4 regions of the Paenibacillus sp. B2(2019) genome follow, and region 1 is predicted to be linked to each of the others. Evidence: riboswitches for the same ligand, from Rfam matches in the RefSeq annotation. Region 1 holds a riboswitch; each other region holds the start of a gene.
What was found. Region 1 has a riboswitch for cyclic di-AMP ahead of PAENI_RS00240 (resuscitation-promoting factor). Riboswitches for the same ligand answer to the same signal wherever they lie in the genome.
Positions count from the first base shown of each region.

Region 2: it holds a riboswitch for cyclic di-AMP, as region 1 does, so the genes downstream of both, PAENI_RS05790 (hypothetical protein) here and PAENI_RS00240 (resuscitation-promoting factor) in region 1, are expected to answer to the same signal.
Region 3: it holds a riboswitch for cyclic di-AMP, as region 1 does, so the genes downstream of both, PAENI_RS09240 (alpha/beta fold hydrolase) here and PAENI_RS00240 (resuscitation-promoting factor) in region 1, are expected to answer to the same signal.
Region 4: it holds a riboswitch for cyclic di-AMP, as region 1 does, so the genes downstream of both, PAENI_RS27335 (APC family permease) here and PAENI_RS00240 (resuscitation-promoting factor) in region 1, are expected to answer to the same signal.

Region 1 covers NZ_VTZR01000001.1:47,564-50,699, forward strand. Annotated here, with positions in the region: gene rnmV (ribonuclease M5) at 1-83, opposite strand, end outside; gene PAENI_RS00240 (resuscitation-promoting factor) at 260-1,423, opposite strand; cyclic di-AMP (ydaO/yuaA leader) riboswitch at 1,705-1,934, opposite strand; gene PAENI_RS00245 (TatD family hydrolase) at 2,132-2,902, opposite strand; gene PAENI_RS00250 (HD domain-containing protein) at 3,014-3,136, opposite strand, start outside.
Region 2 covers NZ_VTZR01000003.1:44,743-47,878, forward strand. Annotated here, with positions in the region: gene PAENI_RS05780 (hypothetical protein) at 1-38, opposite strand, end outside; gene PAENI_RS05785 (hypothetical protein) at 55-546, opposite strand; cyclic di-AMP (ydaO/yuaA leader) riboswitch at 680-845, opposite strand; cyclic di-AMP (ydaO/yuaA leader) riboswitch at 1,266-1,455, shown strand; gene PAENI_RS05790 (hypothetical protein) at 1,646-2,062, shown strand; gene kdpF (K(+)-transporting ATPase subunit F) at 2,189-2,266, shown strand; gene kdpA (potassium-transporting ATPase subunit KdpA) at 2,279-3,136, shown strand, end outside.
Region 3 covers NZ_VTZR01000011.1:210,357-213,492, forward strand. Annotated here, with positions in the region: gene selD (selenide, water dikinase SelD) at 1-983, opposite strand, end outside; gene PAENI_RS09240 (alpha/beta fold hydrolase) at 1,140-1,967, opposite strand; cyclic di-AMP (ydaO/yuaA leader) riboswitch at 2,056-2,240, opposite strand; gene PAENI_RS31785 (hypothetical protein) at 2,462-2,635, opposite strand; gene PAENI_RS09245 (Nif3-like dinuclear metal center hexameric protein) at 2,720-3,136, opposite strand, start outside.
Region 4 covers NZ_VTZR01000025.1:447,551-450,686, reverse strand. Annotated here, with positions in the region: gene PAENI_RS27335 (APC family permease) at 1-1,797, opposite strand, end outside; cyclic di-AMP (ydaO/yuaA leader) riboswitch at 1,921-2,079, opposite strand; gene PAENI_RS27330 (disulfide oxidoreductase) at 2,277-2,741, opposite strand; gene PAENI_RS27325 (DsbA family protein) at 2,738-3,136, opposite strand, start outside.

The DNA.
Region 1 (3,136 bases):
GTTTCGATCGTATCTGCTTCTACAGCGCGTTTAACAGCGACGGTATCACTCTTACCTTCAACGACAATTAATTCCTTAATCATATCTCTTGACTCCTTCCAAAAAAAGCAAAAAAGAAGAGGTTTCGCTCCTCTTCTTTTGGTTAAAGAATGTATAAGTGATGAGCGGTTGCTCTGCGATCAACGAAATGATCATCTGGCGTTCCTTAACGGTTATCATCACTATAGCTTATCAAAGAATAATTTGCAAAAGCTTCAGCCTAGTTTAACTCCGGCTTCACAGGTCCAATCACATAAACGGTACGTGATTTACGACCGAAATTACGGACATGGCTCAGTGAATCGTAATAGACATCTACTTTATTGCCTTTAATGGCACCGCCAGTATCTTCTGCTCGGCGGAATCCAAGCCCCTCGATATATACCCACCAGCCAATAGGGATTACATTCGGGTCTACCGCAATTGTACGACCTTCCGTTACGCGTGTTCCGGAGGCAGTTTTGGTACCAATACCTGGCTCTTCTGATGAATAAGCTGTCATGGAGACGTTCTTAATCATCTTCTTGTACTCAAAGTCTACGCCAGCCTTGCTTGTGACGTTATTAGTCTTGGCGCTAACCTTAGCCGTTTTTGAAGTGGTGTTTGATTTGGAAGTTGTTGTAGTCTTAGCTACAGCCGGCTTAGGAAGTGCTTTGGTACCAACGGCAATAATCTTATCTTTCGTTACCGTTTGTACTTCCTTACCAATCATGCGCATAGAGGCCAGTTCTCCGTCTTGGTAGATCTTTTCAATATGCTGAATCATGACGCCTGGTTTGCCTGCCTGTGCCACTCTAACTGTTCCCACAGTAAGGGAGGGGTCTGCTGTCTTAATGACTCTGAAGGGTAAGTTAGTTGTTCGCTGTACAGTCTGTTTGTTGATGCGAACAATCTTAACCTCCATGTTTGCAGAAATGGTGGTGTCTAACGAAGGGAAAATCTTATCATGACCTTCTAGGGTAATGCCCATTTTCTCAATTGCTTTACCAATTGTGTCTTCGGTCGTATATAACGTTTTTGTTGCTCCATCCGCAGTAAGACTAATTTTCTGCGCACGATTGATAACGACACGGTCACCGTCTTTTATTTCATCACTCAGTCCTAAAGATAGTTCATCATGCGGCTGCAGCGAAATTTGCTCTTTCTCCAACACATCACCAAGAAGCGCTTCCCGCGTTTCAAGCGTCTGTGTTTGCCCGTCTATTACTAAAAATAATTGTTTGTTACTTTGACCGTGTACGTACAGCAGAATAAGTAGCGCGATAGCGACTGAAATCACGCCTGCAAGTAAAAGTACGCGAGTATTTACTTGCTCCCACCGTAATGCGAAAGACCTGCTGGATGACTGCGAATCATGGGATACTTCTGGTTGGAATACGCCCATTCTCTCCATCCTCCTTACATAGCCCCGTCGTCAATTGTATATCATGAGGACTGAATTCCTTTGACGAAACTATTTGAGATTGTCACAGGACACGCACGTAATAACTTAGCGTCTCCTGCTCATGGATCGCCTGCTCGGCACAGCTACTCCCACCCCTGTTATATAACAGTATGTGGGCAACATTCTATTTATTCAAAAATAAAAAAGCCTAAAAAGAGTTCAACTGAGGACTCTTTCGTGGCTTCTCCAATATCAGAATAGAGAATGCTTGTGCACGAGGTTGCCTCTCTTACTTGCGCTTACGGGGTTAGCTGTCGGGTTCGGACGAAAGAGAGACGCCCTATTTCAGGTCACCCGCTCATGGCGGTTGCCCTTAAATTCACCCCAAAGACCACGTGAAGAAATCAAATACTGTCCTACGGCACGTCTAAACCGTATTTAAAATACAGGCATGCGGCAGGTCAATATTGGTTCCCCCGTTCTCCATACGGAGACTCAGCGAGACGATCCATGAATCAATGGCTGTCACTATAACACAGCTCACATCACTGAAAAGATGATATCCTGTTTTGATGCATGTTGTAAAGGACGATTCAACCACGTTTACGCAAAAATATGGTTAAAATATTGTAATATTCAGCCGTTTTTATATTAAAAAAGTTTAATATATCGGCCATTCTCTATTTTTCGCCTGTTTTGCTCCCGTTTTCACTCAATCCCAAATCGTTCCAGTGCGTTCGCATACGTTATTTTAGCCAATTCTTCCCATGTTAACCCTTTAATTTCAGCTGCTGCCTCTGCTACAAGCTTCACATGAGCGCTCTCATTTCGCTTCCCGCGGAAGGGGTGTGGAGTCAAATATGGAGCATCGGTTTCGATCAATAATCGGTCTAGTGGGGTCTGCGCAAGCACTTCTTTTGGCACTCTTGCATTTTTGAACGTAATGGGTCCTCCAAAGGATAAATGAAAACCAAGATTCAAGCACATTTTAGCTGTTTCCCAGCTTCCTGAGAACGAGTGCATCACGCCTCCAACCTCATTTGCTTTTTCCTCCCGTAAAATCCGTACAACATCCTCATGGGCATCACGATCATGAATACAAATCGGCATATTTAGTTCACGGGCTAGTCCAATTTGCTTGCGAAAAACTTCATGTTGCACATCCTTGGGAGAAGTATCCCAGTAATAATCCAGTCCGATTTCACCAATAGCCACTACTTTTTTATGACTGCATAGAGAAGCGATCCAATCGAGATCTCCTTCTTTCATATCAATTGCATCCTGAGGATGCCAACCCACTGCCGCATAAATATAATCATAAGATTCCGCCAGCTTCATCGTTGAGGGAATCGTCTCCCGATTAAATCCGATATTAATCATCTTGCTAACTCCTGCTTCTACAGCACGAGCGATAACTTCTTCGCGATCCTCGTCGAATTGAGGTGCATCCAGATGCGTATGTGTGTCAAACAGAAACATTTTAACCCTCACTCCTTGTTCTTTTTTAAATATAAGACAATATAAGTTTCAAGCTATCCGTTATATCTTATATTTCTACTCTTCTTGTCATAAATCCCATATTTTCTTGTATTATTTTGCAAAAATCTCTGCAATAGAAGCAGGCAATCGCGTAAGCGCATTTCTCAACTTATCCTGAGGAAAATAAAGATGATATCTGCCACGGTGAATGCCGCTAATAGAACGCACAATATC
Region 2 (3,136 bases), on a different contig from region 1:
ACGAATACTTCTATGCGAGATAGTCTTCGCTGGTCCATGACAGGTTTCTCCTCCTTAGGTTTCCAAAAGCTTAAGATCTACATGGTGAATGACGTTAGCCTTCTCTATACAGGCGAGCATTTCAGCTTCATTCTCACAGACTGCGGCATGCTCCAGCCATAGTCCGAATTTCTGTTTGCGTATAACGGATAAATGTAAGGGGAAGGTGCTGCGGGATCTCATTACGTACCAACCGACAGCAACATCTTTCCACGGTTCCTTAAAAGCGGTGAGCCACGGAAAACGTTGGTGTGCTGACCAATCCTGCAGCTGTTGCTTTTCTCGGATACTTTTATATATTTCGTATATAATTGTTCGGTCCATACAGTATTCACAGGTAGATGGGCTGCTGAAATGGCGAAGTGATTCAATCTGCTTCTGACCAAAAGCATAGCCGACAATAGTTCTGTGATGATCCTCTTCGAACCACAACGCTCCAAAGCAAACATAATTTAGACTTATCGGCTCAAGTAGCCCTTGCTGAGTTCCCCAATAATAGTGTTTCATTCCTTTCACCCCGTCCAGCATGCTATCACCCTATAGATTCAGGTAACGCAAAAACCGCAGCAAGAGGAGGACCTCTGCTGCGGTTTTGGAATACAGGTATACACACACCTGTGCCAAAGCGTGGCGGATCAAGGGTCTCTCTCTTTACGCTTACGAGGTTAGCTGTCGGATTCGGACGGTGAGAGTCGCCCTACCTATGTGAGACTTGGACAGTCTCCTTCGGATTCACCCCAAGTAGGCCATGTGGCCTGATGGTTCCCCCGTTCCCTGCAAATACAGGAACTCAGCGTTGAATGTATTTTGTGAAATAGATTCAACCCGAATCATACTCTTTTCAAGGTGTTTCTGTAAAAACAGAAAGTGTTCTTTTGAGCGCGATTTAAACCAAATCCTGCCTACTACGACGGAAAAGGGAACCAAATAGGTATTTATTGCGAGTTATCGGGCTTCTTCCTCGCTTAATCTCGACTTCTTGTTTTCTTACCTATAAAGGCGATTTTTTGAGATTTCTACATTTGTGGTGAATAAAATCACATGGTATGCCCGCTTTTCGCTAATGGATTAAAACTCGAGTAAACAAGAGATATAGAGAGATTGGATATCAAGTAAGCGCTATCCAATACGAAAATAGTTTTTAATTTGCATTATTTTGGCATCAATCAGGTTTTACAATTCTTCCTGCATAAGGGTATGATTACTCCTGTTTCAACAACAATCGAATATTTGATCCGCTTAATTTCCGATAAGGAAAGCGGGGGAACCAACAATCGGCAGACGATGTGAGAGTCGGAAGCCGGTTATGGGGTGAATCCTGTAGAAGGTGCGAGTGAGCTCGCATCTATACAGGTAGGGCGACTCTCACCGCCCGAATCCGACAGCTAACCTCGTAAGCGTATGGAGAGAGGATGAGTGCAATGTGACCGCTAGCGAGCCACAGAGGAGAATCCTTTGTGGCTTTTTGCTGTGCTTTTTTAAGCAAAGCATTTATGGAAAACCTCACGAAGAGGTCGTTATATTCATCATTAGCGGTAGCTTTTCTTTCAAGATCAGGGTGATCAAGCTCTGATCTTACAAGCAAAGCATTTGAGGAGAATAAGAGATGACAGATCAGAATGAATATGTACTGGTATGTGCGCCAACGAAGGCAGGCGAACATTTTATTAAGCTTCTAAAATTCAGAGGCATTAAGATGGCCGGATTGACCAACAACTTGCCTGAGAAGGCCCTACTCGAAGAGATGGGGATTGAACAAGTCGTTCTAGTTGATACCCGCCATCAGAATACTTGGTTTCGCCCGCCGTTCCCGGTAGGACGGGTATATCTGTTCGAGAGCAGCTTTACGTTATGCTGCCGCTACATTCAGATGTGCCGCACCTGGACGACACAGCCGATTTTTGTAATCACAAGCTCAATAAATCCTAGATTGGTCTATAAAAGACTTGGTGCAAGTTATGTAATCTATTCTCACAGTGGTGATGCTGATTTTCTAATCGATAAATCACCTCATCAAGGATAAAAGAAGGAGTGCGGGAGATATGATGGATCTGTATATGGTGGCTTCGTTAGCTGTAATTTACGGGTTGTTTTATGGATTTATGCGCTGGTGCGCAGGTGTAGTTGAGGATACAGGGAGGGATAAGTTGTGATTCTAGTAATCGCTGTTACCCTACTTTTGTTTGTATATCTGGTTTACGCATTGATTCATCCGGAGAAATTTTAAGGAGGGGCATTCATGGGCATTTTGCAAATAGTTGCTGTAATCGTAATTCTTATCTTGCTGGTTAAGCCGATGGGCACGTATTTATATTATGTATTTTCTAATGAACCGAACCGTACGGATCGATGGTTTGGAGGCATGGAAAAAGGAATTTATAAGCTGATCGGCCTGAAAAAACGGGACGGAATGTCTTGGAAGAAGTATGCGCTCAGCTTTGTGTTAACAAATATCGTATTGGTTACTTTCAGTTACATTGTTCTTAGATTGCAGCGGGGATTGCCGTTAAACCCGAATGGAATTACGGATATGGAACAGACGCTTTCATTCAATACAGTGATCAGCTTTATGACCAATACGAACCTGCAGCATTATAGCGGGGAGACGGGGCTTTCGTATTTTTCACAAATGGCTGTCATCACGATGATGATGTTCACATCTGCAGCGAGCGGATTTTCTGTTGCGGTTGCCTTTGTCAGAGGAATCACGGGACGGAAATCAGTCGGGAACTTCTTCGAGGATTTCGTCAAAGCACATATTCGTGTGTTCATTCCGCTAGCTTTGTTAGTTTCATTGGTGCTGGTAGGACTACATGTGCCACAAACGCTCAAGCCATCACTTGAAGTCACTACACTAGAGGGCCAAACACAACAAATTGCTATCGGTCCAGTAGCTTCTTTAGAATCGATCAAACATCTGGGCACGAATGGTGGCGGCTTCTTCGGGGCCAATTCATCCCATCCTTTTGAGAACCCTAATCCACTTACGAACGTTCTGGAGATTCTCTCTATGTGGATGCTGCCAGCTTCGCTCCCTTATATGTACGGATTGTTTGCCAAGAACAAACGTCAGGGCTGGGTAATTTTTACCGCAATG
Region 3 (3,136 bases), on a different contig from region 1:
GCATCTACTAACTCTTTTAGCAAATCCTCACTTTGTTCAGGAGCAACAGAGATCAGCAATCCACCGGAAGTCACAGCATCACACAGAATATAGCGGCTTAATTGGTCCATCTCTTCCGGATAAAGAATACTGCCCTCCAAATGGGCAAAGTTATTCTTAGTGCCGCCTGGAACAAAGCCCTGCTCCGCGAGCTCTCTTACTCTTGGCAGCATCGGTACATCGCCTTGACGAATAATCAGTCCGTGATTGCTCCCTTTTGCCATTTCCGAGGCATGTCCAAGCAACCCGAATCCGGTAACATCTGTACAAGCATGTACATCATAAGGCTCCATGATTTCTGCCGCTTTTTTATTCAGTGTAGACATGACTGTCGTAAGGCGTGTAGTTTCTTCTGGGGATAGCTGATCCTTTTTAATAGAAGTCGTTAAGATGCCCACACCGATAGGTTTAGTCAAAATCAGCTTATCTCCTGCCTGCGCACCTGCATTCGTTCTTACTTTGTCCGGATGCACAAGGCCCGTAACGGCCAATCCAAATTTAGGCTCTTTATCGTCGATGGAATGTCCGCCCACAAGCGTTGCTCCTGCTTCCTGCACTTTATCTGCTGCACCGCGCAAAATGTCACCGAGAATACTTTTGTCCAAAACAGAAATAGGGAAGGCCACAATATTAAGCACTGTAAGCGGCTTGCCGCCCATAGCATAAATATCACTTAACGCATTAGCTGCTGCAATTTGCCCAAAGGAATAAGGGTCGTCCACGATCGGCGTGAAAAAATCAACAGTTTGCACTAACGCAAGATCATCACTTAATCGATATACCCCAGCGTCATCACTGGTATCCAGACCTACAAGTAGATCCGGATTAGGAACGGTTGGTGGTAGACTGCGAATAACCTGCATGAGATCGGCGGGACCGATTTTGCAGCCGCAGCCCCCTTTTGAAGATAATGAGGTCAATTTTATGGTTTCGGCTTGAGACATCATGACTCAGCTCCTTTAGATAGTTAATCTCGAATATCTTTAATCTTACATCAGTAGACAGCATTGTACAAAATACAGACATACAGAAGAACGCCCCGTAGCCAGTACATACTCCCCGGCTATGGGACGCCCCTCATTTCTCACTTACCACTAAGATCAACTAATCTGCTGAGTTTCCTGCTGTTTCTCCAAAAACCGCTGAAGTATAGCATTAAATTTCTCCGGCTGACACAGATTACTAGGATCTAATGCGTTAGGGATGATCACTAACTGAGCATGTGGCAGCTGAGACACCATATCCTTCATACAATTAACTCCAAATTCACTAAAGTCACCTACAATACATAAGGCGGGACGCTTAAAAGACTTTAAGCATCTAGTGTAATCCACATGGCTCGTAGCCAGCCTTTGCCGATACAATTCCCGTGGACGTTTATCGAGAAGTCCTCTTCTAATCTCGTTATAAGCCAGATTCCAGCGTTCCCGGTACATCATACGAATCGAAGGTAGTACAAGCTCACTTGGAGCGTAATACATTAACCAACTGCAATAAGCAGCCATAAGCTGGATTTTACCGATTATCGTTGACGCCTGACTTCTACAAAAGCTATCCGCGACAACAATCGCTTTTACTCGTTCTGGATATTGTTTCGCAATATGTTGAACGACGAGCCCCCCATAGGCACTCCCAACAAAAACAGCCTCACGAATACCCAAATCATTTAATAGCATTATTATATCTAGACATTGGGTTTCAATAATCTCATTTGGGGCCTGCAGTAGTTCACCTGATTTGCCATTCCCCCGTAAATCACACAGAATCACTTTATATTTATCAGAAAAATACTCCAATTGTGGCTTGAACATACTATGTGTTAATCCATGTCCATGGATAAACACAACCGGAGTCCCTGTTCCATTGATTTCGTAATAGAGCGAAGTTCCATTCAGTTTAGCAATAGGCAAAGTTAACACCTCTTTCATAGATAGGTTCTACAACTATATCTGCTTTTTAACGCAGCAAAAAACCACAGAGGGATTCTCTGTGGCTATTCATCATCAAATACGCCATTCATCCTCTCTCCATACGCTTACGAGGTTAGCTGTCGGATTCGGGCAGTGAGAGTTGCCCTACCTGCATGGATGCATTTATGCACCTGGAACAGGATTCACCCCATAACTAGTACCGATTGTTACACTGGTTCCCAGTTGTTGGTTCCCCCGCTTTCCTTAACGGAAATTAAGCGGACTTCTTATGTAATTGTCAGTTATGTGATGAATCATACTCCGTGTAAGGTTTCTTGTAAAGTTGAGCCGTGGGCAAAATAATGTTGAAAGCCATGCTTTTCATTTCATATTGAGCATACACTTCGTTTTCTCTTTCTTTTTCTCTTGTTTACTCAATATATCTAAAAAAAGCCGAGCGGCCATCAGAGATCAATCCCTGAACCACTCGGCTTCGTTATACAATCATATGGCTACAACAGATCGGCGTTTTTCAATGCATGCTCCCAGCTCGGAAAAAAGAACAGCGCACTTCTCATAAGATCAGGATCGCTTTGCTTCACTTGTTTTTTGCTGATCGAGCTTCCATCGGTTTGAAGCTTTTTGATACGACTTAACACTTCATCAGCCTCCAAAGGAATTTCCATTGAAACACTCCTTTCTCAGTGACCTGGTTTCCAATCATTTTCTCCATAATATGCAAATTTATTCTTCATTTCGGTTTATACGAATTAAACCAGCTGATAGACCGGTTGTTCAGCAATAAAATAAGTAGGAATCATTGGGTATTTCTGTGCCAGAACTTCAGCTAAATATTTCATTCCTGGAGCTTCACTTTCCGCATGACCTAACATAATCAGCGCTTTTAATCTGCCTTGGTGGACAGCATCCCTCACATATTCTGGAGTTTCCCATTCGGGGCCCTCGCCAGCAATAATTAAATCAAGATTGTGCTGATTAAAAAGAGGAATAGCCATCGTCCCACCTCCTCTGTAACCTACTAATATCCCCACATGTCTGCATATCTGGGATAGGTCTCCGGTAGCACGTACATAGGAGATGCCTAGCTTTCTTTTTATATACAGAGCCGCTTCACTTACCGTCATAGCTGGAATCGATAGGATTGTAGCAGTGGATTGCTGCTCAAC
Region 4 (3,136 bases), on a different contig from region 1:
GACAGTCGCAACTACAACATCTTTTGAATTCATTAGATACGAACGGATTAAAAAGCTGGTCTGATTATGAAGTACAGCTTGCCACCAATGCTTAGTTATAAACTGTGGAATCAGAATCGTGATATGATCCGTCGCTGCGGTCTTCCACTCCACTGTATCAATAAATTTCACTAACGGACGAATAATACTGCGATATCTGGAACGAAGTACGATCAGGCGTACACCCGGATTCCATTCCTCCCACCGTTGCTCCATTTTTTGAATGTCCTCTTCATCAAAGCCAACATACACGGCTACAACATTATCCGTTAAAGACTTGGCATAGCTGATGGAATGTAGTACAGCACGTGTTACACCCGCAACAGGAACAACAACTGTACTGCCTTTAATCAAAGGTTTATCTGTACTCGGGCATATACGAAGCTGATCTGCAGTGTTCAAATAGTGCTTGTGAATCCGGTGGAACACGAACATTACAGCAGGTAAGAAAATGAAAGCCATCCATACGCTTGAGAATTTAGTGATGATAAAAATAAGCGTAATCGTCAATGTAGTCAGCATACCGATGGTATTTACAACAAATCTTTTTTTCCATCCCGCTGGTTTTGTTTTAAACCAATGAACCATCATTCCTAGCTGTGACAATGTGAAAGGAATGAATACACCAACCGCATAAAGTGGAATCAAGCTTTCTGTATTTCCGTGGAATGCAGCTACAAGCACAGCAGACAGAACACCTAGAAAAATAATACCATTAGAGAAACCTAGACGGTCACCACGAACCATAAAAGCATGTGGCATATATTTATCTTTTGCAAACATAAATGCGAGCAGCGGGAACGCTGAGTAAGCTGTATTAGCTGCCAAGAACAAAATTACTGCTGTGATACCTTGAATGAAAAAATATAAGGTTCCGCGGCCAAAGGTCGATTCAGCGATCTGAGAAACAACCGTTGCCTTTTCATCAGGCACTATGCCGTACCAATACGCCAGTAGTGTGATACCTGTAAACATAAATCCAAGTATAACCCCCATGACCATTAAGGTCTTGGCTGCGTTCTTTTCAGCTGGTGCTTTAAAGTTTGGAATGGCATTAGATACAGCCTCTACACCCGTAAGTGCCGAACAGCCAGAACTGAAGGCTTTTAATAGTAGAAACAAACTAACATTAGAAACAGCAGAGCCAATTTCCGGGACATTCGCATGTACGCCACCTGCTGCATATTTAATAATACCGGAGATAATTAACACTACAATTGACACCACAAACAAATACACTGGGATTGCGATGAATGAAGCTGATTCTGTAACTCCGCGAAGATTAATCAAAGTAAGTAAAATAATAACGGATACTGCAATAAGAACGGTGTGATTATGAAGACTTGGAAAAGCCGATGTGATCGCATCCGTCCCTGCCGACGCACTAACAGCTACGGTCAGAATGTAATCCACTAACAAAGACCCTCCTGCTAAGAGCCCTGTCGGAACACCAAGATTACTCTTGGCAACGATGTAAGCTCCGCCTCCCTGAGGATAAGCGTAAATCGTCTGCCGATAGGATAAAATCAGGATGGCCAGCAGGCCCAATACGGCTAATGCAATTGGCAGGGAATACCAGATGGCAGTAAACCCCGCAGCCACCAGTACAATCAAAATTTGTTCCGTTCCGTAGGCTACAGACGAGAGCGCATCAGAAGACAGGACAGCCAGTGCTTTAACCTTGGATAACTTTTCATGATCGAGTTCGTTCGACTTCATCGGACGCCCGATCAATAGTCGTTTTACCTTGCTTACCATGGTGGATACAGTTCCTTTCTTTGGGAGCTGAAACGGAATTTCCGCGCGCTGTTTTCATTGGTGGATTTCATAAATGCAGACACTAAAAATAGCATACGGAAATGATCCGCATGCTATGCATGGTCATTATCCCACCTTTGCTTACGAGGTTAGCTGGCGGATTCGGGCTGTGGTTTAGCCCTACGGTATAAGTCTAATCGACCCATTCCGATTCACCCCATTGGCACATATGCCAAGTTTGGTTCCCCCGTTTTTCCTAAGAAAATTCAGCGCATATTCAACTTCTCACAAGGTCTAATATTAGTCTACAAAGTGTATACAGTAAAGCGTTGAAAAAAATGAAAAAAGAATGAAAAAACATCCAGTAAGCGCAAATTCAGCGTCTTATTGGATGCTCTCTTTCATTCTCTTCAATTATCCCTCTGGATCGTGTTTTTAATCACTTTTCACATTTTTTCGGATCCTTTAAAATTAAAAAATCAAAATCCTAAACTTTCCTCTGTATCTAACTCCATCACTTCTTCTTCCTTGCGTCCGTACCAAAGTAAAATGCTAATTAAAGCAAAAGCGATTAATGCAAGGAAAGGAATCGTAATGAATCCAAAAAAGTTCAAGTAATCCTTATTACAAGGAACACCAATTGTACAAGGAAGCACTTTACTTAACGCGGGAATCTTCTGCTCCGCATAATGATAGATCGAGATACTGCCACCAATCAAGCTTAGTGGAAGTACATATGGGATAATCCTTTTATCCCCTCGAAACGTCGCAATTCCCAAGAGGAATAACTGAGGATACATAAAAATTCGCTGAAACCAGCAAAGCTTACAAGGTTCATATTTCAATACTTCGCTCAGATATAAGCTACCAGCAACAGCAACTAAAGAGACGAACCAGGCCAGATACAGGCAGTTACGCTTGCAAAAAGATAGGAACTTTGTCACTTTGCCTCCACAGCTTTTGCGGCGTCGTTAATTTCAGTTGAAATCGCTTCAATGTTAAATGGATCCGCAGTCATTACTCCATTGATATAAAGGGATGGTGTAGTCGTCACCCCAGCTTCACTAGCTAACAGCATACCCTTATTCAGCTCATCTGCATACGTACGATCTTTAATATCTTTACGAAGCAGTTCGTAATCGATAGCTAACTTCTCTTTCTCCGCAAGGCTTACTAAGAAATCTTCAGTCGCCCATTCTTCGCTCTCATCACCTTGCTGAGCATATACAGCATCATAGAACTTCCAGAATTCATCATGATTCTGATGGTAAACAGATAATGCAGCAAGTGAGGCAGTTTCAGAGTCTGGACCAACGAAAGCCATATTTACAAAGTAGAG